3 regions of the Pseudomonas sp. S3_A09 genome follow, and region 1 is predicted to be linked to each of the others. Evidence: predicted binding sites of a transcription regulator. Region 1 holds the regulator's gene; each other region holds the start of a gene.
The links. Region 1 encodes FliA, which starts transcription of late flagellar genes. Its sites were predicted from a motif close to CTAAAGTTTNNNNNNNNNNNGCCGNTAA; they were not measured.

Region 2: the regulator FliA is predicted to act here: its motif matches at 6,907-6,934, upstream of AB4N92_RS27115 (methyl-accepting chemotaxis protein).
Region 3: the regulator FliA is predicted to act here: its motif matches at 2,659-2,686, upstream of AB4N92_RS11295 (methyl-accepting chemotaxis protein).

What each region holds. Positions count from the first base shown of each region.
Region 1 covers NZ_CP162752.1:776,896-786,824, reverse strand. The annotation lists gene flhA (flagellar biosynthesis protein FlhA) at 1-905, shown strand, start outside; gene flhF (flagellar biosynthesis protein FlhF) at 918-2,234, shown strand; gene fleN (flagellar synthesis regulator FleN) at 2,341-3,174, shown strand; gene fliA (RNA polymerase sigma factor FliA) at 3,171-3,911, shown strand; gene AB4N92_RS03725 (chemotaxis response regulator CheY) at 4,080-4,454, shown strand; gene AB4N92_RS03720 (protein phosphatase CheZ) at 4,473-5,261, shown strand; gene AB4N92_RS03715 (chemotaxis protein CheA) at 5,273-7,480, shown strand; gene AB4N92_RS03710 (protein-glutamate methylesterase/protein-glutamine glutaminase) at 7,529-8,656, shown strand; gene AB4N92_RS03705 (flagellar motor protein) at 8,656-9,396, shown strand; gene motD (flagellar motor protein MotD) at 9,412-9,929, shown strand, end outside.
Region 2 covers NZ_CP162752.1:5,822,867-5,832,795, forward strand. The annotation lists gene AB4N92_RS27075 (ABC transporter permease) at 1-190, opposite strand, end outside; gene AB4N92_RS27080 (ABC transporter substrate-binding protein) at 187-1,386, opposite strand; gene AB4N92_RS27085 (ABC transporter ATP-binding protein) at 1,373-2,176, opposite strand; gene AB4N92_RS27090 (acyl-CoA dehydrogenase family protein) at 2,173-3,234, opposite strand; gene AB4N92_RS27095 (carboxymuconolactone decarboxylase family protein) at 3,269-3,829, opposite strand; gene AB4N92_RS27100 (AraC family transcriptional regulator) at 3,932-4,837, shown strand; gene AB4N92_RS27105 (LysR family transcriptional regulator) at 4,834-5,745, opposite strand; gene AB4N92_RS27110 (aldo/keto reductase) at 5,863-6,858, shown strand; gene AB4N92_RS27115 (methyl-accepting chemotaxis protein) at 6,992-8,986, shown strand; gene AB4N92_RS27120 (SRPBCC family protein) at 9,068-9,526, shown strand; gene AB4N92_RS27125 (DUF411 domain-containing protein) at 9,624-9,929, shown strand, end outside.
Region 3 covers NZ_CP162752.1:2,364,988-2,374,916, forward strand. The annotation lists gene AB4N92_RS11290 (ABC transporter six-transmembrane domain-containing protein) at 1-579, shown strand, start outside; gene AB4N92_RS11295 (methyl-accepting chemotaxis protein) at 583-2,559, opposite strand; gene AB4N92_RS11300 (LysR substrate-binding domain-containing protein) at 2,737-3,657, opposite strand; gene AB4N92_RS11305 (NorM family multidrug efflux MATE transporter) at 3,807-5,210, shown strand; gene AB4N92_RS11310 (putative bifunctional diguanylate cyclase/phosphodiesterase) at 5,277-6,941, opposite strand; gene rep (DNA helicase Rep) at 7,197-9,206, shown strand; gene AB4N92_RS11320 (xanthine phosphoribosyltransferase) at 9,265-9,837, shown strand.

The DNA of each region.
Region 1 (9,929 bases):
TTTTGATGCCCACCGTGCACATCCGCGACAACCTCGACCTGGCTCCGAGTGCCTATCGCCTGACCCTCATGGGCGTGATCCTGGCCGAAGCCGAGATCTACCCAGACCGCGAACTGGCGATCAACCCAGGGCAGGTGTTCGGCAGCCTCAACGGTATTACCGCCAAAGATCCGGCTTTTGGCCTGGACGCGGTGTGGATCGAAATCAGCCAGCGCAGCCAGGCACAATCCCTCGGCTACACCGTGGTGGACGCCAGCACCGTGGTCGCCACCCACCTCAACCAGATCCTGTACAAGCACTCCCATGAGCTGATTGGCCATGAGGAAGTCCAGCAATTGATGGGTTTGCTGGCCAAAGCGTCGCCGAAACTGGCCGAAGAGCTGGTGCCGGGTGTGCTGTCGCTGTCGCAGTTGCTCAAGGTGTTGCAGGCATTGCTGGCCGAACAGGTGCCGGTACGGGACATCCGCAGCATTGCCGAGGCCATCGCCAACAATGCCGCCAAGAGTCAAGATACTGCCGCCCTGGTGGCCGCGGTGCGCGTCGGATTGTCGCGTGCAATCGTCCAAAGCATTGTAGGGCTTGACTCCGAGCTGCCTGTGATCACCTTGGAACCAAGGTTGGAACAAATATTGCTCAATAGTATTCAGAAGGCAGGACAAGGCCAGGAAGAGGGCGTTCTGCTGGAGCCAAGCATGGCTGAGAAGCTGCAGCGTTCGTTGATCGACGCCGCACAGCGCCAGGAAATGCAGGGCCAACCGGTGATTCTGCTGGTGGCAGGCCCCGTCCGGGCGATGTTGTCGCGGTTTGGACGCCTGGCAGTACCGAATTTGCACGTTTTGGCTTATCAGGAAATTCCTGACAACAAGCAAGTGACTATCGTCGCGACAGTAGGCCCCAATGGCTGAGGGTAGTGGGTTATGCAAGTGAAGCGTTTTTTCGCCGCCGATATGCGTCAGGCCATGAAACTGGTTCGTGATGAGCTGGGCGCTGACGCCGCGATTATCGGAAACCGTCGTATTGCCGGCGGTGTCGAGCTGACGGCTGCCCTGGATTACACCCCCCAGGCCCTGGCGCCGCGTGTGCCGAACATGGAGCTCGAAGACGAGCTGCGCAAGACTGCTTCACGCATTGTCTCGGCCCAGGCGGAACTGAGCATGCGCGGCGACAGCGATGCCACCACTAATCGCCAGTTGTTCGCCGGCCTGCCGCTGACCGCTTCCGAGCCGCTGGTCGAGCCGACCTTCAAAGAACCGCCACGTCCTGCTGCGCCTGCTCCGGCGCCTGCGGTTGACCAGCGGGTGTTCGACTCGATGCGCTTTGAACTCAATGGCCTGCGTGAGCTGCTGGAAGTGCAGCTTGGCTCGTTGGCCTGGAACCAGCTGCAAGGCAGCAAGCCGCAACAGGCCAACCTGTGGCGGCGCCTGCAACGTATCGGCTTGTCCGGCCCGTTGTCCCGCGACCTGCTGGCCTTGACCACCGAAATCGAAGAGCCTCGCCAGGCTTGGCGCATGTTGCTGGCCCACCTGGCACGGATGATCGTTACCCCGGAAATCGAACCATTGGAAGAGGGCGGTGTGATCGCCATGGTCGGCCCTGCCGGCATGGGCAAGACCACCACCCTGGCCAAGCTGGCGGCCCGTTACGTACTCAAATACGGCGCACAGAATATCGCGCTGGTGAGCATGGACAGCTACCGTATTGGTGCCCAGGAGCAGCTCAAGACGCTGGGCCGTATTCTCAATGTATCGGTGACTCACGTCGACCCGGGCCAGTCCCTGGCCAACGCCCTCGACCCGCTGCTGCGCAAACGCGTGGTATTGATCGATACCGCCGGCCTGCAAGCCAGCGACCCGGCATTGCGCATGCAGCTTGAAAGCCTGGCCGGACGTGGCATCAAATCGAAAAACTACCTGGTGCTTGCAACCACCAGCCAGAAACAGGTTCTTACCGCTGCGTATCACAGCTACAAACGCTGCGGCCTGGCCGGTTGCATCCTCACCAAGCTCGACGAAACCGCGAGCCTGGGCGAGGTGTTGAGCCTGGCCATCAGTCATGAATTGCCGGTCGCTTACCTGACCGACGGGCCGCGGATCCCGGATGATCTGCATCTGCCGCGCCGTCATCAGTTGGTCAGCCGTGCAGTCAGCGTGCAAATGCAAGAAGAGCCTAGCGAGGAAGCGATGGCTGATATGTTCGCCGACCTTTATCACAACCCGGCAAAACGGGTCGGTTGAGGGCAGGATGAACACCGTGAAATGTATCTACATCGATGGTCTGCAAGCGATTCACGCGGCCAAGCCATGTAGCCTGCGTCTAAGCAAGACAAGGTAAAGAAATAAAATGGGCAGCATGCATCCCGTACAGGTGATCGCGGTGACCGGCGGCAAAGGTGGCGTCGGGAAAACTAACGTGTCAGTGAATTTGTCCCTGGCCCTGGCAGAGCTTGGCCGTCGCGTCATGCTGTTGGATGCTGACCTGGGCCTGGCGAACGTCGACGTTCTGCTGGGGCTGACGCCCAAACATACCCTTGCCGATGTGATCGAGGGCCGCTGCGAGCTGCGCGATGTGCTGCTGCAGGGCCCCGGTGGCATCCGCATCGTGCCGGCTGCCTCGGGCACCCAGAGCATGGTGCACCTGAGCCCGGCGCAGCATGCCGGCCTCATCCAGGCGTTCAGTGATATCGGCGATAACCTCGACGTGCTGGTGATTGACACCGCCGCCGGGATCGGCGAGTCCGTGGTCAGCTTCGTGCGCGCCGCGCAGGAAGTGTTGCTGGTGGTCTGCGACGAACCCACCTCGATCACCGACGCCTACGCCCTGATCAAACTGCTTAACCGTGACTACGGCATGAACCGCTTCCGCGTCTTGGCCAACATGGCCCAGAGCCCGCAGGAAGGGCGCAACCTGTTCGCCAAGTTGACCAAGGTCACGGATCGTTTCCTCGATGTCGCCTTACAATACGTCGGCGCAGTGCCCTACGACGAGTGTGTGCGCAAGGCTGTGCAAAAGCAGCGTGCAGTCTACGAAGCGTTCCCTCGTTCCAAGTGCGCATTGGCGTTCAAGGCTATTGCCCAGAAGGTCGATACCTGGCCGTTGCCCGCCAACCCACGGGGGCATCTGGAGTTTTTCGTCGAGCGATTGGTGCATCAGACGAGCGCAGGACCCGTGCTATGACAGCGACTGGCTACAACGCTTACAAGAGGTCTGCCCGTGACAGTCAGGGCGAGTTGATCGAGCGCTACGCGCCCTTGGTCAAGCGCATTGCCTACCACCTGCTGGCACGCCTGCCGGCCAGCGTCCAGGTCGAAGACCTGATCCAGGCGGGCATGATCGGCCTGCTCGAAGTGTCGACCAAATATGACGCGAGCAAGGGCGCGAGTTTCGAGACGTATGCGGGGATCCGTATCCGTGGTGCGATGCTTGATGAGGTGCGTAAAGGTGACTGGGCGCCGCGTTCGGTGCATCGCAATACGCGCATGGTCAGTGACGCAATTCGCGCAATTGAAGCAAAAACCGGTCGCGACGCTAAAGATCACGAAGTTGCGGCCGAACTCCAATTGAGTCTCGACGATTACTACGGGATTTTGAACGATACCTTGGGCAGCCGCCTGTTCAGTTTCGACGACCTGTTGCAGGACGGCGAACACGAAGGGCTGCACGAGGACGGCGCGAGCGCTCATATGGAGCCATCGCGTGACCTGGAAGATGAGCGTTTCCAGGGGGCGTTGGCGGACGCGATTGCCAATTTGCCGGAGCGTGAGCGACTGGTGTTGGCGTTGTACTACGACGAAGAGCTGAACCTCAAGGAAATCGGTGAGGTCCTGGGGGTCAGCGAGTCGCGGGTCAGCCAGTTGCACAGCCAGTGCGCAGCCCGCTTGCGGGGGCGTTTGGGAGAGTGGCGAGCGCGCTGACAGGCAGTGTGGGGACACTGCAGACGAGACCGTGAGGGCGACCAGCCTTCGCGGGTTCGACCCGTGGTGCCCTCGGCAGTCCTTTTTGTGTAATGCCTGTTGATTGAAATGGCGCGTCCAGGTGCTGGGCGCGTTTAAGACTGCTTGGAGGTCGAATTGGACAAGAACATGAAAATCCTCATCGTTGATGACTTCTCAACGATGCGGCGGATCATAAAAAACCTGTTGCGTGACCTTGGGTTCACTAACACGGTCGAGGCGGATGACGGCATTACGGCCATTCCGATCCTCAACAGCGGGAGCATCGACTTTCTGGTAACGGACTGGAACATGCCGGGCATGACCGGTATCGACTTGCTGCGCCACGTACGTGCTGACGAAAAGCTGCGCGGCCTGCCTGTGCTGATGGTGACCGCCGAAGCCAAGCGTGAGCAGATCATCGAAGCCGCCCAAGCTGGGGTAAACGGTTACGTGGTCAAGCCATTCACTGCATTGGCCTTGAAAGAGAAGATTGAAAAAATCTTCGACCGCATCGGTCATTGATGCTGCCACGGGGGAGCTATGGAGCATAAAGAATCATCGCAGGCCGACTTCGAGTCGACCCTGAAAAAGCATGCTCACCAGTTGGTCGAAAGCCTTGAAAAAGGTCAGTTCGGCGACGCGGTGCAGTTGATCCATGAGCTCAACCAGACCCGTGATCGCGGCCTGTACCAGGAAGTGGGCAAGCTCACACGCGAGCTGCACAGTGCGATCGTCAATTTCCAGATTGACCCACACATGCCCCAGGCTGAGGAAATCTCGCAGATCACTGATGCCACCGAACGCCTGTCCTATGTGGTCAGGCTGACTGAGGCAGCGGCCAACCGCACCATGGACCTGGTGGAAAACGCCACGCCTCTGGTCAACGGTATGGCCAACGAAGCCCAGGCCCTGAGCAACGACTGGGGCCGTTTCATGCGCCGCGAAGTCGGCGCTGAAGAGTTTCGTGAGTTGGCGCGTCGGGTCGAAGGGTTCTTGTCACGCAGCGAGCAGGAAAACCGCACGGTTTCCAGCAACCTCAACGACATTCTGCTCGCCCAGGATTACCAGGACCTCACCGGTCAGGTGATCAAGCGTGTGACCCAGTTGGTCACCGAAGTGGAAAGCAACTTGCTCAAATTGGTGCTTATGGCAGGCCAGGTTGACCGTTTTGCCGGCATTGAACATGACCGCGAAGCGATCCTCTCGGAAAAAGATCCAAAAAAACATCTCGCCAAGGGTGAAGGTCCGCAGATTCATGCCGATAAACGTGAAGACGTTGTATCGGGTCAAGATGATGTTGATGACCTGTTATCCAGTTTAGGCTTCTAAGGAGCACCCACATGAGCTTCGGCGCCGATGAAGAAATCCTTCAGGATTTCCTTGTAGAGGCCGGCGAAATTTTAGAGCAGTTGTCCGAGCAACTGGTCGAGCTGGAAAGCCGACCGGATGATGCGAACCTGCTCAATGCAATTTTTCGCGGTTTTCACACTGTAAAAGGGGGCGCCGGCTTCCTCCAGCTCCATGAGCTGGTGGAATGCTGCCACATTGCCGAGAACGTGTTCGACATCCTGCGCAAGGGTGAGCGTCACGTTGATTCGGAATTGATGGACGTGATTCTCGAAGCACTGGATGCGGTCAACGGCATGTTCAGCGAAGTCCGCGAACGTGCCCCGATCACCGCGGCCACTCCGGAACTGTTGGCTGCGCTGGCACGTTATGCGGAGCCCGCCGACCTGTCGGCTGCGCCGGTAGCAGAAGCAGCACCCGAGCCAGTGGCTGAGGCCGAGCCGGATGTGACCGACAGCGAATTCGAGCAGTTGCTCAACTCCCTCAGTGCCGTGAAGGCCGAGGCAGAAGCACCGGCTGCGGCTGTTGCCGCGCCAACCAGCGAAGACATCACTGACGCTGAGTTCGAATCCCTGCTTGACCAGTTGCATGGCAAAGGCCAGTTCGCGGCCGACGCCGTGACACCCGCCGCTGTGTCGGAAGCGCCGGCAGCACCGACCGCCAATGCCAACACCGATATCACCGACGACGAATTCGAAGCGTTGCTCGACCAACTGCACGGCAAGGGCACCTTCGTGGCCGACGCCTTGCCGGAAGTCGCCGCCACGGCCGCAGCGCCTGCTGCGGCCAGTGCAGCACCGGCCGGCGACGGCCTGATCTCCGATCATGAGTTCGAATCGCTGCTGGACGAACTGCACGGCAAGGGCAAGTTCAGCGAAGTGGCCCCAGCGGCGACGGTTGCCACGGCTGCTCCGGTTGCCGCCAAAGCTGCAGCGCCTGCCCCTGCACCAGCGGCCAAGCCTGCGCCGGCTGCCGCACCTGCTCCGGCACGTGCCGCCGCCGCACCGGTTGCCGATAAACCCGCCAGTGAAGCCGAAACCACCGTGCGCGTTGATACCGCACGCCTGGACGACATCATGAACATGGTCGGCGAACTGGTACTGGTGCGTAACCGCCTGGTGCGCCTGGGCCTGAGCAGCGGCGATGAAGCCATGCAAAAGGCCGTGTCGAACCTCGACGTGGTGACCGCCGACCTGCAGACCGCCGTGATGAAAACCCGGATGCAGCCGATCAAGAAAGTCTTCGGCCGCTTCCCGCGCCTGGTTCGTGACCTGGCACGCCAGTTGAAGAAAGAAATCAACCTGGAACTGGTGGGTGAAGAAACCGACCTCGACAAGAACCTTGTCGAGGCCCTGGCCGACCCGCTGGTCCACTTGGTGCGCAACGCTGTCGACCACGGTGTGGAAACCCCGGAAGAACGCGAAGCCTCGGGCAAGTCCCGCAACGGCAAAGTGATCCTGGCGGCGGAGCAAGAGGGCGACCACATCCTGTTGTCGATCACTGACGACGGCAAGGGCATGGACCCGGCGATATTGCGCAATATCGCGGTCAAGCGTGGCGTGATGGACAAGGACGCCGCCGACCGCCTGACCGATAGCGAGTGCTACAACCTGATCTTCGCCCCGGGCTTCTCGACCAAGACCGAGATTTCCGACGTGTCCGGCCGTGGCGTCGGCATGGACGTGGTGAAGACCAAGATCAGCCAGCTCAACGGCTCGATCAACATCTACTCGACCAAGGGCCAGGGCTCGAAGATCGTCATCAAGGTGCCGTTGACCTTGGCGATCATGCCGACCCTGATGGTGATGCTGGGCAACCAGGCCTTCGCTTTCCCGCTGGTCAACGTCAACGAGATCTTCCACCTCGACCTGTCGCGCACCAATGTGGTGGACGGCCAGGAAGTGGTGATCGTGCGCGACAAGGCATTGCCACTGTTCTACCTCAAGCGCTGGCTGGTGGCATCGGCCAAGCATGAAGAGCAGCGCGAAGGCCATGTGGTGATTCTTTCGGTGGGCACCCAGCGCATCGGCTTCGTGGTCGATCAACTGGTGGGCCAGGAAGAAGTGGTCATCAAGCCTTTGGGCAAAATGCTGCAGGGAACCCCGGGCATGTCGGGTGCGACCATTACCGGTGACGGCCGGATCGCGCTGATTCTCGATGTTCCGAGCATGCTCAAGCGTTACGCCGCTCGGCGTATTTGATTCTGGTGGGGCAGGGCGGTAGTGCCCGCCCCGCCTAACGGAGTGTTTATGGCAGTCAAGGTCCTGGTGGTGGACGATTCGGGTTTCTTCCGTCGCCGCGTCTCGGAAATTCTTTCCGCCGATCCAAGCATCCAGGTGGTCGGTACGGCCACCAACGGCAAAGAGGCGATTGATCAAGCCATTGCGTTGAAACCGGACGTGATCACCATGGACTACGAGATGCCAATGATGGATGGCATCACGGCAGTCCGGCACATCATGCAACGTTGCCCGACCCCGGTGTTGATGTTCTCCTCGCTGACTCACGAAGGCGCCCGGGTCACCCTGGATGCGCTGGACGCCGGCGCGGTGGATTTTCTGCCGAAGAATTTCGAAGACATCTCGCGCAACCCCGAGAAGGTCAAGCAGATGCTGTGCGAGAAGGTGCACAGCATCTCGCGCAGTAACCGTCGTAGCCTGTTCAGTGCGCCTGCGCCAGCACCCGTTGCTGCGCCTGCTGCTCCCACCAGTTCTTCGTATAGTCGCCCGGCGCCTGCGCCGGTTGCACGGCCTGCGGCGCCGCCGGTACGTACGGCTGCACCTGCGGCGGCGTATTCGCCTGCACCCAAGCGCAAAGCCTATAAGTTGGTCGCCATCGGTACGTCCACGGGCGGCCCGGTTGCCCTGCAACGCGTATTGACCCAGTTGCCGGCCAACTTCCCGGCGCCGATCGTGCTGATCCAGCACATGCCCGCTGCGTTCACCAAGGCCTTTGCCGAGCGCCTGGACAAACTGTGCCGCATCAGCGTCAAGGAAGCCGAGGATGGCGACATCCTGCGTCCGGGTCTGGCGCTGCTGGCGCCGGGTGGCAAGCAGATGATGGTGGACGGCCGTGGCGCGATCAAAATCCTGCCGGGTGACGAGCGCCTGAACTACAAGCCATGCGTGGATATCACCTTCGGATCGGCGGCCAAGTCCTACGGCGACAAAGTTCTGGCGGTGGTGCTCACCGGCATGGGCGCCGACGGCCGTGAAGGCGCGCGCCTGCTCAAGCAAGGCGGCAGCGCCATCTGGGCCCAGGACGAAGCCAGCTGCGTGATCTACGGCATGCCCATGGCCATCGTCAAGGCCGACCTGGCTGACGCTGTCTACAGCCTGGACGACATCGGCAAGCATCTGGTGGAGGCCTGCCTCTGATGGATGTCCTGAGCCTGATCGGCATCATCATGGCGTTTGTCGCGATCATTGGCGGCAACTACCTTGAAGGCGGCCACCTCGGTGCCTTGGCCAACGGCCCGGCGGCGCTGATCGTGATCGGTGGCACCGTGGGTGCTGCGTTGTTGCAATCGCCCCTGAGCTCGTTCAAGCGTGCCATGCAGATTCTGGTGTGGATCATCTTCCCGCCACGTGTCGACCTGCCGGGCGGCATCGACCGTGTAGTCAACTGGAGTCTCACCGCGCGCAAGGAAGGCCTGCTGGGGCTGGAAGGCGTGGCCGATGCCGAGCCGGACAGCTACGCGCGCAAAGGCCTGCAATTGCTGGTGGACGGGGCCGAGCCGGAAGCGATCCGCAGCATCCTGGAAGTGGATTTTTATACCCAGGAAAGCCGCGACATCAACGCCGCCAAAGTCTTTGAAAGCATGGGCGGTTATGCGCCGACCATCGGCATCATCGGTGCGGTGATGGGCCTGATCCACGTGATGGGCAACCTGGCCGACCCTTCGCAACTGGGCAGCGGTATTGCCGTGGCGTTTGTCGCCACCATCTACGGCGTGGCCAGTGCCAACCTGGTGTTGTTGCCGGTGGCGAGCAAACTCAAGTCGATCGCCATGCGCCAGTCGCGTTACCGCGAAATGTTGTTGGAAGGTATTTTGTCGATTGCCGAGGGCGAGAACCCGCGCTCCATCGAATTGAAGCTCCAGGGCTTCATGGATTGATGGGAGGTATGCATTGTGAGCCGTCGCCGTCGCGAGCCTGAAGAACACGTCAACCATGAGCGGTGGCTGGTGTCCTACGCGGACTTCATTACCCTGCTGTTCGCCTTTTTCGTGGTGATGTACTCCATCTCGTCGATCAACGAAGGCAAGTACAAGGTCATTTCCCAGGCCTTGATCGGCGTGTTCAACGACGCCGACCGCTCGCTCAAGGCCATTCCCATCGGCGAGGAGCGACCCAAGACCGTGACCCCGGCCAAGCCGCTGGTCAACGACAGCGATGAAACCGCTGCCGGGGTGGGTGGCACCAGTGATCCGCTGAAAAGCATCGCCGATGACATCAGCGCAGCGTTTGGCGACCTGATCAGTTCCAACCAGATGACCGTGCGCGGCAACGAGTTGTGGGTGGAGATCGAGCTCAATTCCAGCCTGCTGTTTGCCAGCGCCGACGCGTTGCCGAGCGATCAAGCGTTTACCATCATCGACAAGGTGGCGGCGATCCTCAAGCCGTTTGAAAACCCGATCCATGTCGAAGG
Region 2 (9,929 bases), 1.1 Mb from region 1:
CCGCTATGTGCAGATACAGCTCACCGCGCCCCAGCAATTCCCACAAGCTCGTGAAGGTCGCGGCCACGGAAAAACGCGCAGACAACCCGTCAGTCGCGCCAAACACCTTCACCCCCAGCCACCAGAGCAACAACAACCCCGCCAGGCCACTCAGCCCGAGCAACCAGCCCGGGAGTTCACGGTTGTTCAAGCGCCGATCTCCTCATGCCGCTCGTAGCCGTCCGGCAAACCAAAGGTCTTCATGCCGCCCACAGCCTCGATAGCGTTACGCACGAAGCGGTCGTCCACCAAGTCCTTGGCGACGAACGCCGGGTCCAGGTCAGCGAGGAATTTCTTGTCGCCCTCGATCAGCGTGTCCTTCAGGCGACGTACCAGCTCCTCGGTGTAGCTGGGGAATGGGTAAGGTTGGAAATCGATGCGGTGTTCATCCCAATTCCCGTGCTGGATAGCACCGTCGGCCAGGTAAGCTGCGCGGTCGCCGGCGGACGGCGCCAGCACCTTGCTCAATACCGGCTCGGCATGCGGGGTGTAGCGGTTCGGGCCGTCCTTGGACAGCAGCTTCACCGCCTCTTCGCGGTTGTCGCGGGTCCAGACCTGCGCCTTGACGATGGCGTTCACGACTTTCTGCGACCACTGCGGACGATTGGCCAAGTCGTGTTCGTGCATGAACACCACGCAGCACGCATGGTTGCGCCACACATCGCCGGTAAAGCGCTGCACGCGGCCGACCTTGAGGTTTTCCGCCAGGGCATTGAACGGCTCGGCGACGATATAGCCGTCGATACGCTGGCTGGCCAGGGCCGGGGGCATGTCCGAAGGGGGCAACACAATCAGGTTGACCTCATTGGCCGCAATCACACTGCCCGCTGCCCGCGCCACGGGCGTGAGGCCGTTGTCGCGGAACAGCTGCTGCACCACCACGTTATGGATCGAATACCAGAACGGAATCGCCACCGATTTGCCGCCCAGTTGTTTCACGTCGGTAATGCCCGACGCCACGGTCAAACCTGAACCACCCACGTGATTCCACGCCACGACCTTGGCCGGAACCTTGCTGCCGTAGCGCGCCCACACGGTCATCGGCGACAGCAGGTGAATCACATTGACCTGGCCCGAGATGAACGCCTCGATCACCTGCGCCCAACTGCGCAGCAGCACCGGGCGCTCGGCCTTGATGCCCTCGGCTTCGAACAGGCCGTTGTTGTGCGCCACCAGCAGCGGCGTGGCGTCGGTGATCGGCAGGTAGCCGATGCGTACCGGCGCGTCCGGCTCATTGGCTGCGCGGGCTTGCAAGCTGCTGAGCAGCGGTAAGGCGCCGGCTGCGCTGAGCACGGCGGAGAGTTTGAGAAAATCGCGGCGCGAGTGGGTCAGGTCATCCAGGCACATGGGCAGGCTCCAGCAGATCAAGGGGGTTGGATTGAGGGCGGCTCGCCTGCCGTAAGGTTTTAAGGATGTCGATACGCAGCGCGCCAATGGCCTCCACCTGTTCTTCCCGTGGTTGCGGCAGGTCGATCAGCCACTCGCCTAACGTCCGCGCCGGGCGGTTACCCAGTAGCAGGATGCGATCGGACAGTAGCAGCGCTTCGTCAATGTCATGGGTGATCAGTACGGCCGCCGAGCCTTGCTCGCGGTTGACCTTGAGCAACAGATGCTGCATGTCGGCGCGGGTCACTTCGTCCAGGGCGCCAAAGGGCTCATCCAGCAACAGCACCTGGGGCTGGCGCGCCAGGCAACGGGCCAATGCAGTGCGCTGGGCCATGCCGCCGGACAGTTGCGCCGGGAACTGCTGGCGCGCGTGTTCCAGGCCGACAGCCGCGATGGCATGGTCGATTCGGCGGCGGCGCTCGTCATGATCCAGATGCGGCTGACGGGCGAAATCCAGGCCGAAGGCGACGTTCTTTTCCAGGTTCAGCCAGGGCAGCAGGCTCGGGTCCTGGAACGCTACCGCTACGCGCGGATGAGGGCCATTCAAGGGCTCGCCCAACACGCGCACACTGCCGCCCTGGGGTGCCTGCAGACCGGCAAGTACCCGCAACAGGCTGGACTTGCCCACACCGCTGGGGCCGAGGATCGACACCACTTCGCCTGGCTGCAAGTGCAGGTCAAAGCCCTGCAACACCGGCCCACTGGCATACCCCAGGCAAATCCCCTGGGCGCTTAATACGGCATGTGTCATAGGTTGGCCTGACGCTGCAGCTCAGTACGCAATTGCACCAGGCTTGGGGTCACGATCGGCACAAACGCCGACTCGCGCCACCGCCGCGCAAAACCACTGCCGTGCGCCGTGAGGTAGGCCTTGCCGCCGCTGGCTTGCAACTCCAATTGCACGGCGCTGGCGGCGGTCTCCGCCAGGGCGATGCGCAGCTTGAACAACGGCACCGGTTCGGCGGCAAAACGTCCGGCGCGCAGACCGCTTTTCAAATCGCTGACCAACTGATCCAGGGTCGCGCGCAGGGTTTCCAGCTCTTCGCGAAGCACCGTGCGAGTCGCGCCCAAATGGTTGGCGACTTCCGCCAGGGAACGACGCGTCAATCCGATGGACATCCCGCACTGCAAGCCCAGAAACGCCGGACGCACCGCTGGCAGGAATTTGCGTGCGTCTTCATGCAGCAACCAGTCGCGGCTCAGCTCCACGCCTTCCAGATCCAGTGCGGCCGTGTTGCTTGACTGCAAGCCGAGCAGATCCAGGTCGCCAGAACGCTGCAAGCCCGCCACCGAGTCAGGGATCGCCAGGATAAACGGCGCGCCACCCTCCGCCAGCTCGACGGCGGCCGCCGCGACAAAACCGCTCCTGCGCAGGTTGGTCACCCAATGCAGGCGGCCGTTGAGGGTCCAGCCATCGTTGGACGGTTCGGCGCTGATCTGCAAGGTCTCGATGCCCGACAAGAACTTCATCGCATTGGATAGCCCCGTCGCCCCCGCCAGCTTGCCGCTGAGCAAATCCGGCAGCAGCTGTTCACGCAGCCGCGCATTCGGACTGTGGAGCAAATATTCGATAAACGAGCGCTGGCCCCAGCACACGAATGCCGCCGCCAGGGAATGACTGGCAACGTTGGCAATGGCTTCCACCGCCCCCGCCACATCGCCGCCCAGGCCGCCCAGTTGAGTCGGTACGCCGATGCGCAATACGTTGGCCTCTGCCAGCCGTGGCAGCACTTCCTGTGGATCGCAACTGCCCACGTCCAAGGCTTGCGCCTGGACATCGAGCCAACGGCTCAAGATTGGGTCAAGCATTCCTGTTTCTCCTTTTGCAGCAGGTGGACCCACTTCAGCTTGCCGGTTTTTCCCAACGGTATTGCGCCAGCTCCGGGTTCAACGGGGTACGCGCAAACACGTTAGCGAAGTTGCACAGGGTGGCCAGGCTCACACCCAGGATAACCTCCAGGGCCTGGCCTTCGGTGTAACCGGCGGCGCGGAACGCTTCGAAGCCTGCGTCACTGACATCGCCACGGGTGGCGATCACTTCACGGGTGAACGCGGCGAGTGTCTCATAGCGGGCGTTGGGCAGTTCGCCGCGCTGGCGCAGGGCGTCGATGACCTCTTCAGGCAGTTTGGCTTTGTTACGCGCCACCGCAGTGTGGCCGGCCACGCAGAAATCGCAGCCGTGGGTGGTGGCGGCAATCAGTTGCACCACTTCGCGATCGGCCAGGCTCAATTCGGCCTTGGCGTTCAAGCCGGAAACGGTAATGTAGGTTTCCAATGCAGCCGGGGCATTGGCCAACACCGCAAGCAGATTAGGAATGAAGCCGGAGCCCTTCAGTGCATTTTCCAGAAAAGGCTTGGCCGCTTCAGGCGCAGTTTCAAGGGTGAGCAAGGGTACACGGGACATGGAGGTGTCTCCTGATGGGTTCGTGTACTAAGTCTGTTGGTTATAAAAAATCGCCTCAATAGTCTAAAGTAGCGATTACTTGCTCTTGAGTCTTTCCCTTAGATGAATTCGTCCAGTGCACTTGTCGATTGGTTATTAGACAGCCTTGAACTCGACACCAGCCTGTTCCATGTGGGTCGCTACTGCGGCGATTGGCATGCGAGCACCCATGGCCTGGCGAGCGCGAGTTTCCACCTGATCGTACAGGGCCGGTGCTGGCTGCATATCGACGGCGACACCACAGCCCATCGGCTGGACAACGGCGATGCGGTGTTCCTGTTGCGCGACTTGGAATATCGCCTCTCCGGCGAACCCACGGCGGCGGGCGCGCAGGAATGTCCCCGCGTGCCAATGGTGCCCCTGGACAGCGCCGCCAGCGATGGCGTCGGCCTGGTGTGTGGTTTTTTTCACTTCCAGTCCGGTTTGTCAGCGATGATCGTCGACACCCTGCCCGCGTGGATCATCTTGCGTGCGGGCGATCCCTCACTGACCGCCGCACGCAACCTGTTCGAACTGATCCTGCAAGAATGCGAGCGCTTGCCTGCGCCCTCTTCCGCGTTGCTTGAACGGCTTTGCCACCTGCTGTTTCTGTACGTCCTGCGCCAACAGGTGCTGGACAACAGCGCACTGGGTGGCCTGGCCGCGCTGGCGCGGCAGCCGGCGTTTGCCGACCTGCTGGAACAGTTGATCGCCCGCCCGGCCGATGCCTGGACCCTGGAAAGCATGGCCGCCTGCACCGGGTTGTCGCGCTCGGCGTTTTTCAAGCGCTTCAATGAACTGTGCGGACAATCGCCGGGGCAGGTGCTGTTGATGATGCGCATGCGCCATGCCTGCCAGTTGTTCAAGCAGAACCAGACGGTGGCGGATGTTGCAGTGGCGGTGGGTTATCAGTCGGTGGCGGCGTTTACCCGGGCGTTTCACAAAGTGACTGGGCAACAGCCTGGCGCTTATCGCAAGGCACAGGCTTAGCGCCGCAACCCGGTGCCGGGCGTGGCGCAGAGTTCGACCAGCCAGTCCACGAACACCCGTACGCGCAGGGACAGTTGACGATGCGGCGGGTAGAGGGCCGAGAGCGCCATTTTCGGTACCGCCAACCGTGGCAACACCTCCACTAACGTCCCCGCGGCCAGTTGGCGCATGGCGTGATAATGCGGCGCCTGGATCAAGCCGAACCCAGCCTCGCAGGCCGCGAAGTAGCCATCGGAACTGTTCACCGCCAGGCCCTTTGGCAGGTTGACGGTCTGCCATTCGCCACCCACCTCGAACTCCAGGCCAAACCGTTTGCCACTGGCGCTGGAGACGTACTCGACCATCTGATGGTTGGCCAGGTCTTCAAAAGACGTGGGAACACCCCTGCGCTGCAGGTAGCAGGGACTTGCCAGGGTCAGTTGATCCATCATTGCCAGAGGCCGCGCCACCAGCGATTCATCCAGGGCCAGGCCACCGCGCAGCACGCAGTCCACACCCTCGCGGATCAGGTCCACGGGGCGGTCATTGAGGCCAATCTCCAACTCGATCTGCGGATACCGCGCGGTGAAGTCCGGCAATGCCGGGATCACGATCAAACGGCCGATGCCCGAGGGCATATCCACGCTCAAAGTCCCACGTGGACTCTGGCGGCTGGTGGAAAACACCGCTTCAGTTTCCTCAAGGTCCGACAGCAATTGCACGCAGCGCTGGTAATACGCGGCCCCATCCAGTGTAGGGCTGACCTGCCGCGTGGTGCGTTGCAACAGCTGTACGCCAAGGTGCGCCTCCAATTGCTTGATCAGCACCGTCACCGAGGCGCGGGGCAGTTGCAGGCTGTCGGCAGCCTTGGCAAAGCCACGCAGTTCGACGATCCGGGTGAACACGCGCATCGCGTTGAAACGGTCCAAACGCCGGCTCCTTGAGCTGATTATTTAGAAATTACGAACAGTGTTAGCGCTTTTAGCCGGTTTATCCCGATTTTGTCCAGCGTGACAATGCAGGCCTTCTCAACAAGGAGTTCCCCCATGCACACTCGCCAACTCGGTAACAACGGTCCCCTCGTCTCCGCCATCGGCCTCGGCTGCATGGGCATGAGCGATTTCTATACCCCCGGCAGCGACACGCGGGAAGCCACTGCAACGCTGCACCGCGCCTTGGAACTGGGCGTCAGCTTTCTCGATACCGCCGATATGTACGGCCCTCACACCAATGAACAATTAATCGGCAAAGCCATCGCCGGCAAGCGTGACCAAGTGTTCCTGGCCAGCAAGTTCGGCATCGTGCGCGACCCGGCACACCCGGCAGCGCGTGGCGTGGATGGCCGGCCGGAGTACATCCGCGAAGCCATCAACGGCACCCTGCAGCGGCTCGGTGTGGAGACGCTGGATTTGTACTACCAACACCGTATCGACCCACAGGTTGCTATCGAAGAAACCGTTGGTGCCATGGCCGAGCTGGTGCAACAGGGCAAAGTGCGCTACCTGGGCTTGAGCGAAGCCTCGGCCGCCACCCTGGAGCGCGCCCACAAGGTGCACCCGATCAGCGCCCTGCAAAGCGAGTATTCGCTGTGGAGCCGCGACCAGGAACACAACGGCTGCCTCGCCGCCTGCCAACGCTTAGGCATTGCGTTTGTGCCCTACAGCCCGCTGGGCCGTGGTTTTCTGACCGGCGCACTGCAAAGCCCGGACGACTTCGGCGCCGATGACTACCGTCGCTTCAGCCCGCGCTTCCAGGGCGAAAACTTCGGCAAAAACCTGCAGTTGGTGAAGCAGGTACAGGCCTTGGCAGCCGACAAAGGTGTCAGCGCCGGGCAACTGGCACTGGCCTGGGTATTGGCCCAGGGCGACTACATCATTCCGATTCCCGGCACCAAGCAGCGTAAGTATCTGGAAGAGAATGTGGCAGCCCTCGCGATCAGCCTCAGCCCGGCCGAATTGGCAACGCTGGAGGCGATCTTCCCCGTTGAAGCGACCGCCGGCTTGCGCTACCCGGAAGCGGTGATGGCCATGCTGGATATCTGAACGAGGGAGCGCCCTCAACAGGCGCTCGCTTTTCTTGCACGATCGTACCTCAAGCTCTTTCCACCCAGGCCGATAGCCCTACGAAGCTCTAACAAAGCCGCGTCGATAATAAACGCTTCGTAAGGACGACCCCATGCCCCCACTGCGCTCCATCCAAGCCCGCTATACCCTGTTCCTGGTGCTGTTCGTCCTGGTGTTATTTGTGTTGACCGTCGTGGGCATCGGCCAGTTGGTCGCCCCCACGCTGCGTCACACCGAAGAGCAGGTGGTGCTCAACCGCATCGCCGAGGTGGCTGAACAGATCCAGGGCGAGCTGAACAAGGTTCAGTCCCAGCAACGCAGCATTACCCAGACCGTCCCGTTGCTCGACAGCGATGCCATCGACAAGGTCCTGCCTGGCCTGGTCGACCAGTATGGCGAGCTTAAAGTCTTCGGTGGCGGGATCTGGCCGCTGCCTAACCAGCGCACACCGGGGCGCAACAAACACAGCACCTTCTGGCACCGCGACGCCTCGGGCAAATTGGCGGTGAATACCTTCTGGAACAGCGACCCCGCCCCCAACTACTACGACCAGAGCTGGTACAAAGGCGGCCTGGCCTCGCCACGCGGCCAGTGCGCCTGGGCCGCCGCCTACAAGGACGACGCCAGCCAGGAGCCGCGCACCAACTGCGCCATGGCCATCCAGCGCGACGGCGTGCCCTATGGCGTCGCCACCATCGACGTGACCCTGGGCTTTTTCAATGACCTGGTGGCCAGCAAAGAGAAAGACATCGGCGGGCAAATGCTGATCGTCGAAGGCGACGGCAAGATCATCAGCAACAGCACGCGTATCAGCAGCCCGGTGGTGCTCAAGAACATCAGCGAACTCACCGGCACCTCCGCGTTCGCCGCCCAGGTCAGCAAAGCCCTGGCCCAACGCGACCAGGCGCTGCAACGCAGCGAGTTCGACAACCAGGGCGTGGCCAGCACCTTTTATATGCGCCCGATCGCAGGCACACCGTGGTTCCTTGCCACCGCCCTGCCTACCGCGTTGATTACCGCCCAGCGCGATGACGTTCTCGGCACCCTGGCCCTGTTGCAAATCCCCATGGTGCTGTTGCTGGTGCTGCTCGCCGCGTATGCGATCCGTCAACTGGTGCAGCGCATGAAGTCGCTGAAAACCAATATCGACGCACTGTCCACCGGCGATGCCGACCTTACGCGACGCATCACCATTCGCGCTGAAGACGAACTGGGTGCCATCGGCCACTCGGTAAACCGCTTTATCGTCTACCTGCAGAACATGATTGGCGAAGTCACCCAAGCAACCGGCGCCATGTCGTCGAGCCTTGAGCAACTGCAGCGGACCTCGGCGCACACCAACCAGATCCTGGTGCGGCATGCCTCGGAAACCGACCAGACGGTCACCGCCATCACCGAGATGAGCTCCACCGCTGACACCGTCGCGCAAAACGCCGCCGAAACCGCCGCGTTCACCCAGCGTGCCAATGAGCATGCCGACCGTTCCCGCGTCGTCGTGGGTGAAGCGTCCAACAGCGTCAGCGCCTTGATTGGCGAAGTGTCCAGCGCCACCCACAGCGTGGAAAACATGCGCCAGGACGCGGCGCGCATTACCGAAACCCTTGGCGTAATCGGTGCGATCGCCGGCCAGACCAACCTGCTCGCCCTTAACGCCGCCATCGAAGCTGCGCGCGCAGGCGAGCAGGGTCGTGGATTTGCAGTAGTGGCCGACGAGGTCCGCGCGCTCGCCGCACGCACTCAGGCCAGCACCTCGCAGATCAACGAAATGCTCACGCGCCTGACTGCCGGCGTCAGCTCCTCGGTAGCGGCCATGGAAAACACCCAGGCCAGCTGCCAGTCGGCGGCGGATGCCACGGCGCGGGTGAACACCGGCCTGGATGAAATGGCCGGCTCTGTCAGCCACATCAACAACCTCAGCACCCAGATCGCCACGGCGGCCGAGCAGCAAAGCGCGGTAACCGAGGAGATCAACCGAAGCATGGTGCAGATCCGACAAATGGTCGAAGAGCTGGTGCAGAGCGGCCATGCCACCGAAACCAACACGCAAAGCCTGTTGGATGCGAATGGTCGGGTAATCGCGCTGATGGGTCGATTCAAAGTGCGCTGATAAACGGCTGAAACACTCCCGTGCAATGTGCGGGAGTGGGACTATTCTGACAGCTCCTAGTCGCAACACAGGAGGTGTGCCATGCGAGCTGCCGAGCAGGCGGTCCGTTTGGAGCGGATCAGTCAGGAACGCTTTATCAAGGCCCCCATCGATGCTGTCTATGACTATGTGACCCAACCGGATCGCTGGCACGAATGGCATCCCACATCCCTCAGTGCCGATACCGGCACCACCGGCTCACTGCCTGCGGGTGCGCGCTTCACCGAGTTCATCGACTTGCTGGGGATCCGCGTCCCCATGAGTTACCGTGTGCAGATCGCCCGGCGCCCTCGCGAATTCAAGACGGTGTTCACCTCCCTGGCCGTTGATGGTTCCATCCACTACTTCCTGCTGCCCCATCAGGGCGGCACGCTGTTCAAGCGGGTGCTGACCTACGAGACCGAGCTGCAATTGGCCACCTTGCATGAGCGCATGATCGAGTTGTCGGCCGTCGCCCTCGATCAGCTCAAACACCGGTTGGAAAACCCACCCTTCGTATAATTTGGAAACATTCCCACCGGCCAGGCGCTGGCTTGCCTGCGATGACAGCGTCATGATCGCCGCCATCCCAACGGCCATCTCCTACACGCGAGTTTCTATGAAAACCACATTGCGCCTGGCCCTGCTGTCAGCCCTCTTCACCACTACCCTGGCCCAAGCTGCCGAGCTGATCCCCATCGACGTGCACCGCGACGCCAACTGCGGTTGCTGCAAAAAATGGATCAGCCACCTGCAAAGCAATGGCTTTAAGGTCAATGACCACGTCGAAGCCGACATGAGCGCCGTCAAGCAACGCCTGGGCGTGGCGCCGCGCCTGGGTTCGTGCCACACGGCCGTGATCGACGGCAAGTTCGTCGAAGGCCATGTGCCTGCCGAACAGGTGCTGGCCTTGCGCAAACGTGAC
Region 3 (9,929 bases), 1.6 Mb from region 1:
CGCCTGCAGAATCACAGCACCTCCAAGTCAGCGGCACGGGTGGTGCTCGCACGAGAGTTCGTCGACTTCTTTGAGAAACACGTGCCGATCATCGCCACGGCGCTGGTATCGATTATTGGTGCGGCGGTGATGCTGATCGTGATCGAGCCCTGGGTCGGTCTCGCGTGCCTGGGCGCACTGGTGCTGTGTATCACGCTGTTGCCGCGCTTTGCCCAACGTAACCAAGCGCTGCATGAGCGCCTGAATAATCGCTTGGAAAAGGAAATCGGCCTGGTGGAAAAAGTCGGTGCGCCGACCCTGCGACGCCACTACCAGGTGCTGTCTCGCCTGCGGATCTGGCTGTCAGACCGCGAGGCCGCTGCGTACCTGTTTCTCGGCACGCTGGCTGCCTTGCTCTTCGTGGTCGCCATCAGCCAGTTGGCCTTGTCCCCCGCAGTCAAGGCCGGTCATGTGTATGCGGTCATGACCTACCTGTGGACCTTCGTCACCAGCATGGACGAAGCCCCTGGCATGGTCGACCAACTGGCGCGCCTCAAAGACATCGGCAAGCGCGTGGACCCAGGGCTGGGCGACCGCTAGGTCTCAACGAAACCGATCCACTTCATGCCGCAGGCCCGCCGCCAGGGTCTCCAGTTCCTTGGCCGTGATCGCCAGGTTCGACACCACCTCGCGCTGCTCGCTGTTGGCCAGCGCAATGCTCTGCAGGTTGCTGCTGAGCAAAGTCGCGGTGCTGCTCTGTTCCTGGGTGGCGGTGGTGATCGCAGCGAACTGCTGACCGGCCGAGCGGCTTTGCTCGTCGATACGCGCCAGGGCCGACGCCACATCGGCGTTGCGCGACAGGCCTTCCTGCATCAATACGTTGCCGCGCTCCATGGTGCTGATGGCGTTGCCGGTTTCCTGCTGGATGCTCTGGATCATCCCGGAAATTTCGTCGGTGGCCTCACGGGTACGCGACGCCAGGTTACGCACCTCATCAGCGACCACGGCAAACCCACGACCCTGCTCACCTGCCCGTGCGGCTTCGATGGCGGCGTTGAGTGCCAGCAGGTTGGTTTGTTCGGCGATCGAGGTGATCACGCCGACGATCCCGCCAATTTCCTGGGAACGCTGGCCCAGGGTGTTGATCACCGTAGCCGTGCTGTTGAGCGCGGCGGCGATGTGTTCCAGGGACGACGACGCTTCTTGCATCGAGTTGCGCCCGATACGGGTTTGCTGGGCGTTTTCCTGGGCGAGGCGTTCGGTGCTGCCCATGTTATCGGCGATGTTCAGCGACGTGGCGCTGAACTCTTCCACTGCACCAGCCATGCTAGTGATCTCACCGGACTGCTGCTCCATGCCCTCATAAGCACCACCGGATAACCCAGACAACGCCTGGGCACGGCTGTTGACCTCTTCGGCTGCCTTGCGGATATGCGAGACCATGGTCGACAGCGCTTCACCCATCTGGTTGAAGCTGCGCGCCAACTGGCCGATTTCGTCATGGCTGGACACATTCAGGCGTACGCTCAAGTCCCCCGCACCCAGGGCTTCGGCCTGGCGCACCAGGTCGCCCAACGGCGCCAACTTGCTACGCAGCAACCAGACCGTTGCGCCGACCGCCAGCAGCATGGCAAGCACGCTGCCGATCACCAGGCGGATGCCGACGTCCCAGGTCACCGAGCGAATCTCGGCCTTGGGCATGCTCGCGACAACTGCCCACGGCCCGCCGTCGAAGGGCACAGAGACGCTGTAGAATTCTTCGTTCTTGTCCGCCCAGAAGCGACCTTTGCCTGGTGTTTTGGCCAGGTCCAACATCACTGGAACCGCCTGGTCCAGCGCCTGCACGCCAGCCGGGGGCACCAGCCAGCGCTTCTGCTCGTCCAGCAGGGCCAGGGAGCCGGTCTGGCCGATACGGAAGCGCTTGAGATTCTCGAACTGGGCATTCTGCGCATCGGTGTAGTCAAAACCGATGAACAGCACGGCGATGACCTGACCGCTGCTATCACGCACGGGGCTGTATTGGGTCATGTAGGAGCGGTCGAACAATACCGCCCGGCCGATGTAGGTCTGCCCGCTGAGCACACGCTGATAAGCCGGGCCTTGGCGATCCAGGACCGTACCGATGGCGCGGTTACCATCCTGTTTGGTCAACGACGTGCTGATGCGGATGAAGTCTTCGCCGCTGCGTACAAACACCGTGGCCACGCCGCCGGACATCTGCTTGAACTCATCCACATCCTCGAAGTTGTTGTTCAACACCTCGCTGCCCAGATACAGGCTCGGGGTCTGCACACCGGCCACGGTCACTGGTTGGTCTGCACGCACACTCAAACCGGCACCAAAACGCTTTTCGAACAGCCCGCTCAAGCGCTGGGTACTCTCGCGCAAGGTGCCGTGGAAGGTGTTGAGTTGATCGGCAAGCAAGCGCGCCTCGCTGGCCAGGTGTTCCTCGCGGGTGGCGAGGTTGGCGGAGTCGAGGGAACGCAGAGCAAACACAGTACTGCCGCTGATGACGACAGCCAGAATCACGGCGAGTGCGAGGCCTAGCTGTGAGGCTATCCGAGCGCGAGGTTGAGTCATGAAGGCTCCTGGCCGAGGCCAGGATCATCCTGATCTCATAGCGTTGCTCGGCAAATTATCTGGTGGGAAACGTTGGTGCACGATTGTTCCAACACACCTTCTTCGGCTGGGCGAAGCAATACTTGAGCGAATCACAGGGGTATCACGCAAACGATTGCACGAACGCTCTGCAACCACTCAATCGAGACGTTCGACTGAAGGCAACGCCATCGCCTTGACCTCCGCCTGGAGAAACTCCGCCAAGCGCCGCAGCCGCTCACCGCCGGGGCGGGTCTTCGGCCACACTAGGTAATAACTTTCACCACTGGCTACGGCTGTTGGCCAGGGCAGGCTCAATCGGCCCTGGGCCACGTCTTCGGCCACCATCAGCAGGTCACCCATGGATACGCCGTAACCCCGCGCAGCGGCGATCATGCCCAGTTCTAGGGTATCGAACACCTGCCCGCCCTTGAGCGACACCTGGGATGACAAGCCCATGCGCTCCAGCCAGTTGCGCCAATCACGACGGTCAGGCGTGGGGTGCAGCAACTCGGCGGTGGCCAGGCGCTCGACATCCCAGGGTCCATCCTCCAGCAGGTTGGGGGCGCCCACCGGAATCAGCAATTCCGGGAATAGATAACTGGCCTCCCAATCCGCCGGAAAATGGCCGTAGCTCAGCAGCACGGCGCAGTCGAAGGGTTCCTGGTTGAAGTCCACCTCGTCCACACTCATCCAGGCGCTGGTCAGTTGCACCTCATTGCCGGGCTGCAACGCACGGAACCGGCTGAGCCGCGCCAACAGCCAGCGCATGGTCAGGGTGGACGGTGCCTTCATGCGCAGGATGTCGTCTTCGGCATTCAAGGTATGGCAGGCCCGCTCCAGCGCGGCGAAACCTTCGCGCACACCAGGCAACAACAGACGCGCCGCCTCGGTGAGCTGCAAGGTGCGGCCGCTGCGCTGGAACAGGCGGCAGGCGAAGTGATCTTCCAATGTGCGGATGTGTCGGCTCACCGCACTTTGCGTTATAGACAGTTCCTCCGCCGCACGGGTGAAGGAATTGTGCCGCGATGCCGCCTCAAACGCGCGAAGGGCATAAAGGGGAGGAAGGCGACGTGACATTTGGCAAGCTCCTACAAGCAATGCCGTAACGTACCAGATTCATCAGGCATGAGTTTTAGTCATGTGAACGATCGCATTTATCCCTTTGTGCAATGCGCTGAGAGCGCCGAGAATCAACCCTCCCTCAACCCTTCGACTATTCGAGCGTGATGATCATGCAGCATCCGGCACGTACCGAACTCTGGGCCATTCTGCGGCTGTCAGGGCCGTTGATTGCCTCACAGTTGGCGCACATGCTGATGGTGCTGACCGACACCCTGATGATGGCGCGCCTGAGCCCCGAAGCCCTGGCCGGTGGCGGCCTGGGCGCGGCAAGCTATTCGTTCGTGTCGATTTTCTGCATCGGCGTGATTGCCGCCGTGGGCACCTTGGTGGCAATCCGTCACGGCGCGGGGGATATCGAAGGCGCCACCCGCCTGACCCAGGCCGGACTGTGGCTCGCCTGGCTGATGGCCTTGGCGGCCGGCTTGCTGTTGTGGAACCTCAAGCCGCTGCTGCTGCTGTTCGGCCAGACCGAGACCAACGTGCACTCGGCGGGGCAATTCCTGACGATCCTGCCGTTCGCCCTCCCGGGTTTCCTGAGCTTCATGGCCTTGCGCGGCTTCACCAGCGCGATTGGCAAGGCCCAGCCGGTGATGGTGATCAGCCTCGGTGGCGCGGTGGCCAACTACCTGCTCAACCATGCGTTGATCGAAGGCATGTTCGGCCTGCCGAAACTGGGCCTGATGGGCATCGGACTGGTCACGGCCGTCGTCGCCAATGGCATGGCGTTGGCGCTGATGTGGTACATCCACCGCAACCGTACCTATGCGGCGTACCCGTTGAGCACCGGCCTGCTGCGCCTCAATACCCAGTACCTGCGCGAGCTGTGGCGCCTGGGCCTGCCGATTGGCGGCACTTATGCGGTGGAAGTCGGGTTGTTCGCGTTTGCGGCGCTGTGCATGGGCACCATGGGCAGCACGCAGTTGGCGGCGCACCAGATCGCGCTGCAAATTGTCTCGGTGGCGTTCATGGTGCCGGCGGGGATGTCTTACGCGGTGACCATGCGTATCGGCCAACATTACGGCGCTGGGCAGTTGCTGCAGGCACGCCTGGCCGGGCGCGTCGGCATCGGATTTGGCGCAGCGGTGATGTTGGGATTTGCCGCCGTGCTGTGGCTTTATTCCGATCCTTTGATCGGATTGCTTATCGACCATAACGACCCGGCCTTCCATGACGTGATCGTCCTGGCCGTCAGCCTGCTCGCTGTCGCCGCCTGGTTCGAGCTGTTCGACGGTGTGCAAACCATCGCCATGGGCTGCATTCGCGGGCTCAAGGACGCCAAGACCACCTTCCTGATCGGCGCGGGTTGCTATTGGTTGATCGGGGCACCGTCGGCCTGGCTGATGGCCTTCACCCTGGGCTGGGGACCGACCGGCGTATGGTGGGGCTTGGCGCTGGGCCTGGCGTGCGCGGCAGTCAGCCTGACTTGGGCATTTGAAGCGAAGATGAAGCGCATGATTCGGCGAGAGCCTGAAACCTACAGCACGTTGCAAGCAGCTCAGCCGGATTGAAGGCTGTAATCGGTCAGTGTGGGAGCTGGCTTGCCTGCTCCCACAGTTGATTGGGTGGGCACCCAATCAACCCAGCAAGGCCTGCTGGCTTTTCCCGAAGGTCAGGTACTCCACAAGCTCCGCCAACGGCAGCGGCTTGCTGATCAGGTAACCCTGGGCCTGGTCGCAGCCAAACAAGCGCAACAGTGCAAGTTGCTCCGGCGTTTCCACGCCTTCGGCGACCACTTCAAGGTTGAGATTGTGGGCCAGGTTGATCATGGCGTGCACCAGTTTGCGGTTCTCTTCGCGCTCTTCCATACCGCCGACAAAACTCTTGTCGATCTTCAACAAGGCGATCGGCAGGCTGTTGAGGTGCACGAACGATGAAAAGCCCGTGCCGAAATCGTCCAGGGAGAACCGAACACCGAGGCGGCCGAGGGCGTCCATGGTCTGCTTGACCAGGTCACTGCGGCGCATCACGGCGGTTTCGGTGAGTTCGAACTCCAGCCACTGTGCCTCAACGCCCCGCTCGGCAATCAGCCGGCTGAGGGTGGAGAGCAACTGGCTGTCCTGGAACTGACGGAATGACAGGTTGACCGCCATGTGCAGCGGCGGCAGGCCGCGTTCGCGCAGGTCCTGCATGTCGCGCAGCGCGCGGGAGATCACCCAGTAACCCAACGGCACGATCAGGCCGCTTTGTTCGGCCAGGGGCACGAACTCACTCGGCGGCAACAGGCCACGCTCGTCGTGGCGCCAGCGCACCAAGGCTTCAAGGCCGACGATATGCCCGTCGTCGAGGTCCAGGCGCGGTTGGTAGTGCAGCTCCAGTTCGTCACGACGCAAGGCGCGGCGCAGCTCACTTTCCAGGTCGGCCAGGCTGCGCGCGTTGCGGTTGATGCGTTCGTTGAAGATATGAAAGGTGCAGCCTTGGGTGCTTTTGGCCTGCTGCATGGCGATATGGGCGTGCCACATCAGCGGGTCGGCGCCGGCGCGGGCACGGGCATGGGCCACCCCCAGGCTGCAGCCGATCAGCAGGCTTTCGCCATCCACCCAGTACGGTTCGGCCATGACTTCGGTGATGCGCTCGGCCATCCACTCGGCACGCTGGGGCGCGCGGCGGGTGTCGATCAAGAGGGCAAACTCGTCACTGCCCAGGCGCGCCAGTTGGTCCCCGACCTCAAGTTGGCTCTTGAGCCGCGAGACCACTTGCAGGATCAGCCGGTCGCCGGCCTGGTGGCCGAGGGCGTCGTTGGCGTGGCGGAAATTGTCGAGGTCCAGGTGGCCGAGGGCCAGGCCACGGCCTTCATTCTCGACCAGTCGTGCGGCGAGCAAGGTCTGGAAGCCCTGGCGGTTGGCGATACCGGTGAGCGGGTCCTGTTCGGCCAGGCGCTGCAGGGTGTTTTCCAGTACGCCACGCTCGCGGACGTGGCGCAGGCAGCGGCGCACTGTATCGGCATCCAATACATCGCGCACCAGCCAATCGCTGACGCCCAGCGGCGAAACCAGCGGCTCCTGCTCCAGCAGCAATACGCACGGCAGGCTGCAGCGGCCAGGGCCGGGCTGCAAGCTGGGCGTGGTCAACAGCACGGCGCTGTGGTCGTCATCGAACAGACGGCTCACGGACTCCCAGTTTGGTGCGCTGATCAGCACAGCCCCATCGCCCATCGGCGCCAGGCACTCGCGCAACAACGCTGCCCACGCGGGCTCATCGGCCAGCAGCAGCAAACGCAAGGGTTCGACAGGCGTAGACAAGCTAGCTCCCTAGACTCTGCAAAATTTCGTGACAGCGGGCATTATGACGTGCGGCCAGATGATCACCAATGATAGGGGTTACCAAACACGCGAACTGTAAAGATTAGTCGCAAATAACCCCGACATCCTGCGGCAAAGTATCAAAACCGGCAAATTTAGATCGAGTGGTACGTCACACTGTCGTTCTGACAGAGCAGAATCCTGCGAGCCTGTTAAAATGCCCGCCCTTTTGAACAACGACTCCCTGAATTCTGTATGTCCCGACTCAATCCCCGGCAGCAAGAAGCCGTGAACTACGTCGGCGGCCCTCTATTGGTGCTCGCCGGTGCAGGCTCCGGCAAGACCAGCGTGATCACCCGCAAGATCGCGCACCTGATCCAGCAGTGCGGCATCCGCGCCCAGTACATCGTCGCCATGACCTTTACCAACAAGGCGGCGCGGGAAATGAAAGAGCGTGTCGGCACCCTGCTCAAGGGTGGCGAGGGCCGTGGCCTCACCGTGTGCACTTTCCACAACCTGGGCCTGAACATCATCCGCAAGGAGCATGCGCGGCTGGGCTACAAGCCGGGCTTCTCGATCTTCGACGAGACCGACGTGAAGTCGCTGATGACCGACATCATGCAAAAGGAGTACGCAGGCGACGACGGCGTGGACGAGATCAAGAACATGATCGGCGCCTGGAAAAACGACCTGATCCTGCCCGCCCAGGCCCTGGAAAACGCACGCAACCCCAAGGAACAGACCGCCGCCATCGTCTACACCCACTACCAGCGCACGCTCAAGGCGTTCAACGCAGTGGACTTCGATGACCTGATCCTGCTGCCGGTGAAGCTGTTCGAGGAACACGCCGACATCCTCGAAAAATGGCAGAACAAGGTGCGCTACCTGCTGGTAGATGAATACCAAGACACCAACGCCAGCCAATACCTGCTGGTGAAAATGCTGATCGGCAAGCGCAACCAGTTCACCGTGGTAGGCGACGACGACCAGTCCATCTACGCCTGGCGCGGCGCGCGCCCGGAAAACCTGATGTTGCTCAAGGACGACTACCCGTCCCTGAAAGTGGTGATGCTGGAGCAGAACTATCGCTCCACCAGCCGCATCCTGCGTTGCGCCAACGTGCTGATCTCGAACAACCCCCACGAGTTTGAAAAACAACTGTGGAGTGAGATGGGCCACGGCGACGAAATCCGCGTGATCCGCTGCCGTAACGAAGACGCCGAAGCCGAGCGCGTGGCCGTGGAAATCCTCAGCCTGCACTTGCGCACCGACCGGCCCTACAGCGATTTCGCAATCCTGTACCGCGGCAACTACCAGGCCAAGCTGATCGAGCTGAAATTGCAGCATCACCAGGTGCCGTATCGCCTGTCGGGCGGCAACAGCTTTTTCGGACGCCAGGAAGTCAAAGACCTGATGGCCTACTTCCGGCTGATCGTGAACCCGGACGACGACAACGCGTTCCTGCGCGTGATCAATGTGCCGCGCCGCGAGATCGGCTCCACCACCCTGGAAAAACTCGGCAACTACGCCACTGAACGCAAGATCTCGATGTACGCCGCCACCGACGAAATCGGCCTGGGCGAGCACCTGGACTCGCGCTTCACCGATCGACTGGCGCGCTTCAAGCGCTTCATGGACAAGGTCCGCGAGCAGTGCGCCGGCGAAGACCCGATCAGCGCCCTGCGCAGCATGGTCATGGACATCGACTACGAGAACTGGCTGCGCACCAACAGCTCCAGCGACAAGGCCGCGGATTACCGCATGAGCAATGTCTGGTTCCTGATCGAAGCGCTGAAGAACACCCTGGAAAAAGACGAAGACGGCGAGATGACCGTCGAGGACGCCATCGGCAAGCTGGTACTGCGCGACATGCTTGAGCGCCAGCAGGAAGAGGAAGACGGCGCCGAGGGTGTGCAGATGATGACCTTGCATGCGTCCAAGGGCCTGGAATTCCCCTACGTGTTCATCATGGGCATGGAAGAGGAAATCCTCCCGCACCGCTCCAGCATCGAAGCCGACACCATCGAAGAAGAACGGCGCCTGGCCTACGTGGGTATTACCCGCGCGCGTCAGACTTTGGCCTTCACCTTTGCCGCCAAGCGCAAGCAATACGGCGAAATCATCGATTGTGCCCCCAGCCGGTTCCTGGACGAACTGCCGCCGGACGACCTGGCCTGGGAAGGCAATGACGACACCCCGACCGAGGTGAAGGCCGTTCGCGGCAACACCGCCTTGGCGGACATACGCGCGATGTTAAAGCGCTAGAATCGACTACTTTTTAATCTACTTTCGGCGCGCACCGCGCCATTAGAGGAAGCTTTCCGTGGAAGCACTGCACAAGAAAATTCGCGAAGAAGGCATCGTGCTTTCCGATCAGGTACTCAAGGTCGACGCCTTTCTGAACCACCAGATCGACCCGGCACTGATGAAGCTGATCGGCGACGAATTCGCCGCCTTGTTCAAGGATTCGGGCATCACCAAGATCGTCACCATCGAAGCCTCGGGCATCGCCCCGGCGATCATGACCGGCCTGAACCTCGGCGTACCGGTGATCTTCGCCCGCAAGCAACAGTCACTGACCCTGACAGAAAACCTGCTGTCGGCGACGGTGTATTCCTTCACCAAGAAAGTCGAAAGCACTGTGGCGATCTCCCCGCGCCACCTGACCAGCAGCGACCGCGTGCTGGTGATCGATGACTTTTTGGCCAACGGCAAGGCGTCCCAGGCGCTGATCTCGATCATCAAGCAGGCCGGCGCGACCGTCGCCGGTTTGGGGATCGTGATCGAGAAGTCATTCCAGGGTGGTCGTGCCGAGCTGGATGCGCAGGGTTATCGGGTTGAGTCGCTAGCACGGGTGAAGTCGCTGGCGGGTGGCGTGGTCACTTTCATCGAGTAATCGCTGCCTGAATGCAGTTAACCCTGTGGGAGCGGGCTTGCTCGCGAATGCGCTGTGACAGTCAATGTAGACGTCGACTGATACACCACTTT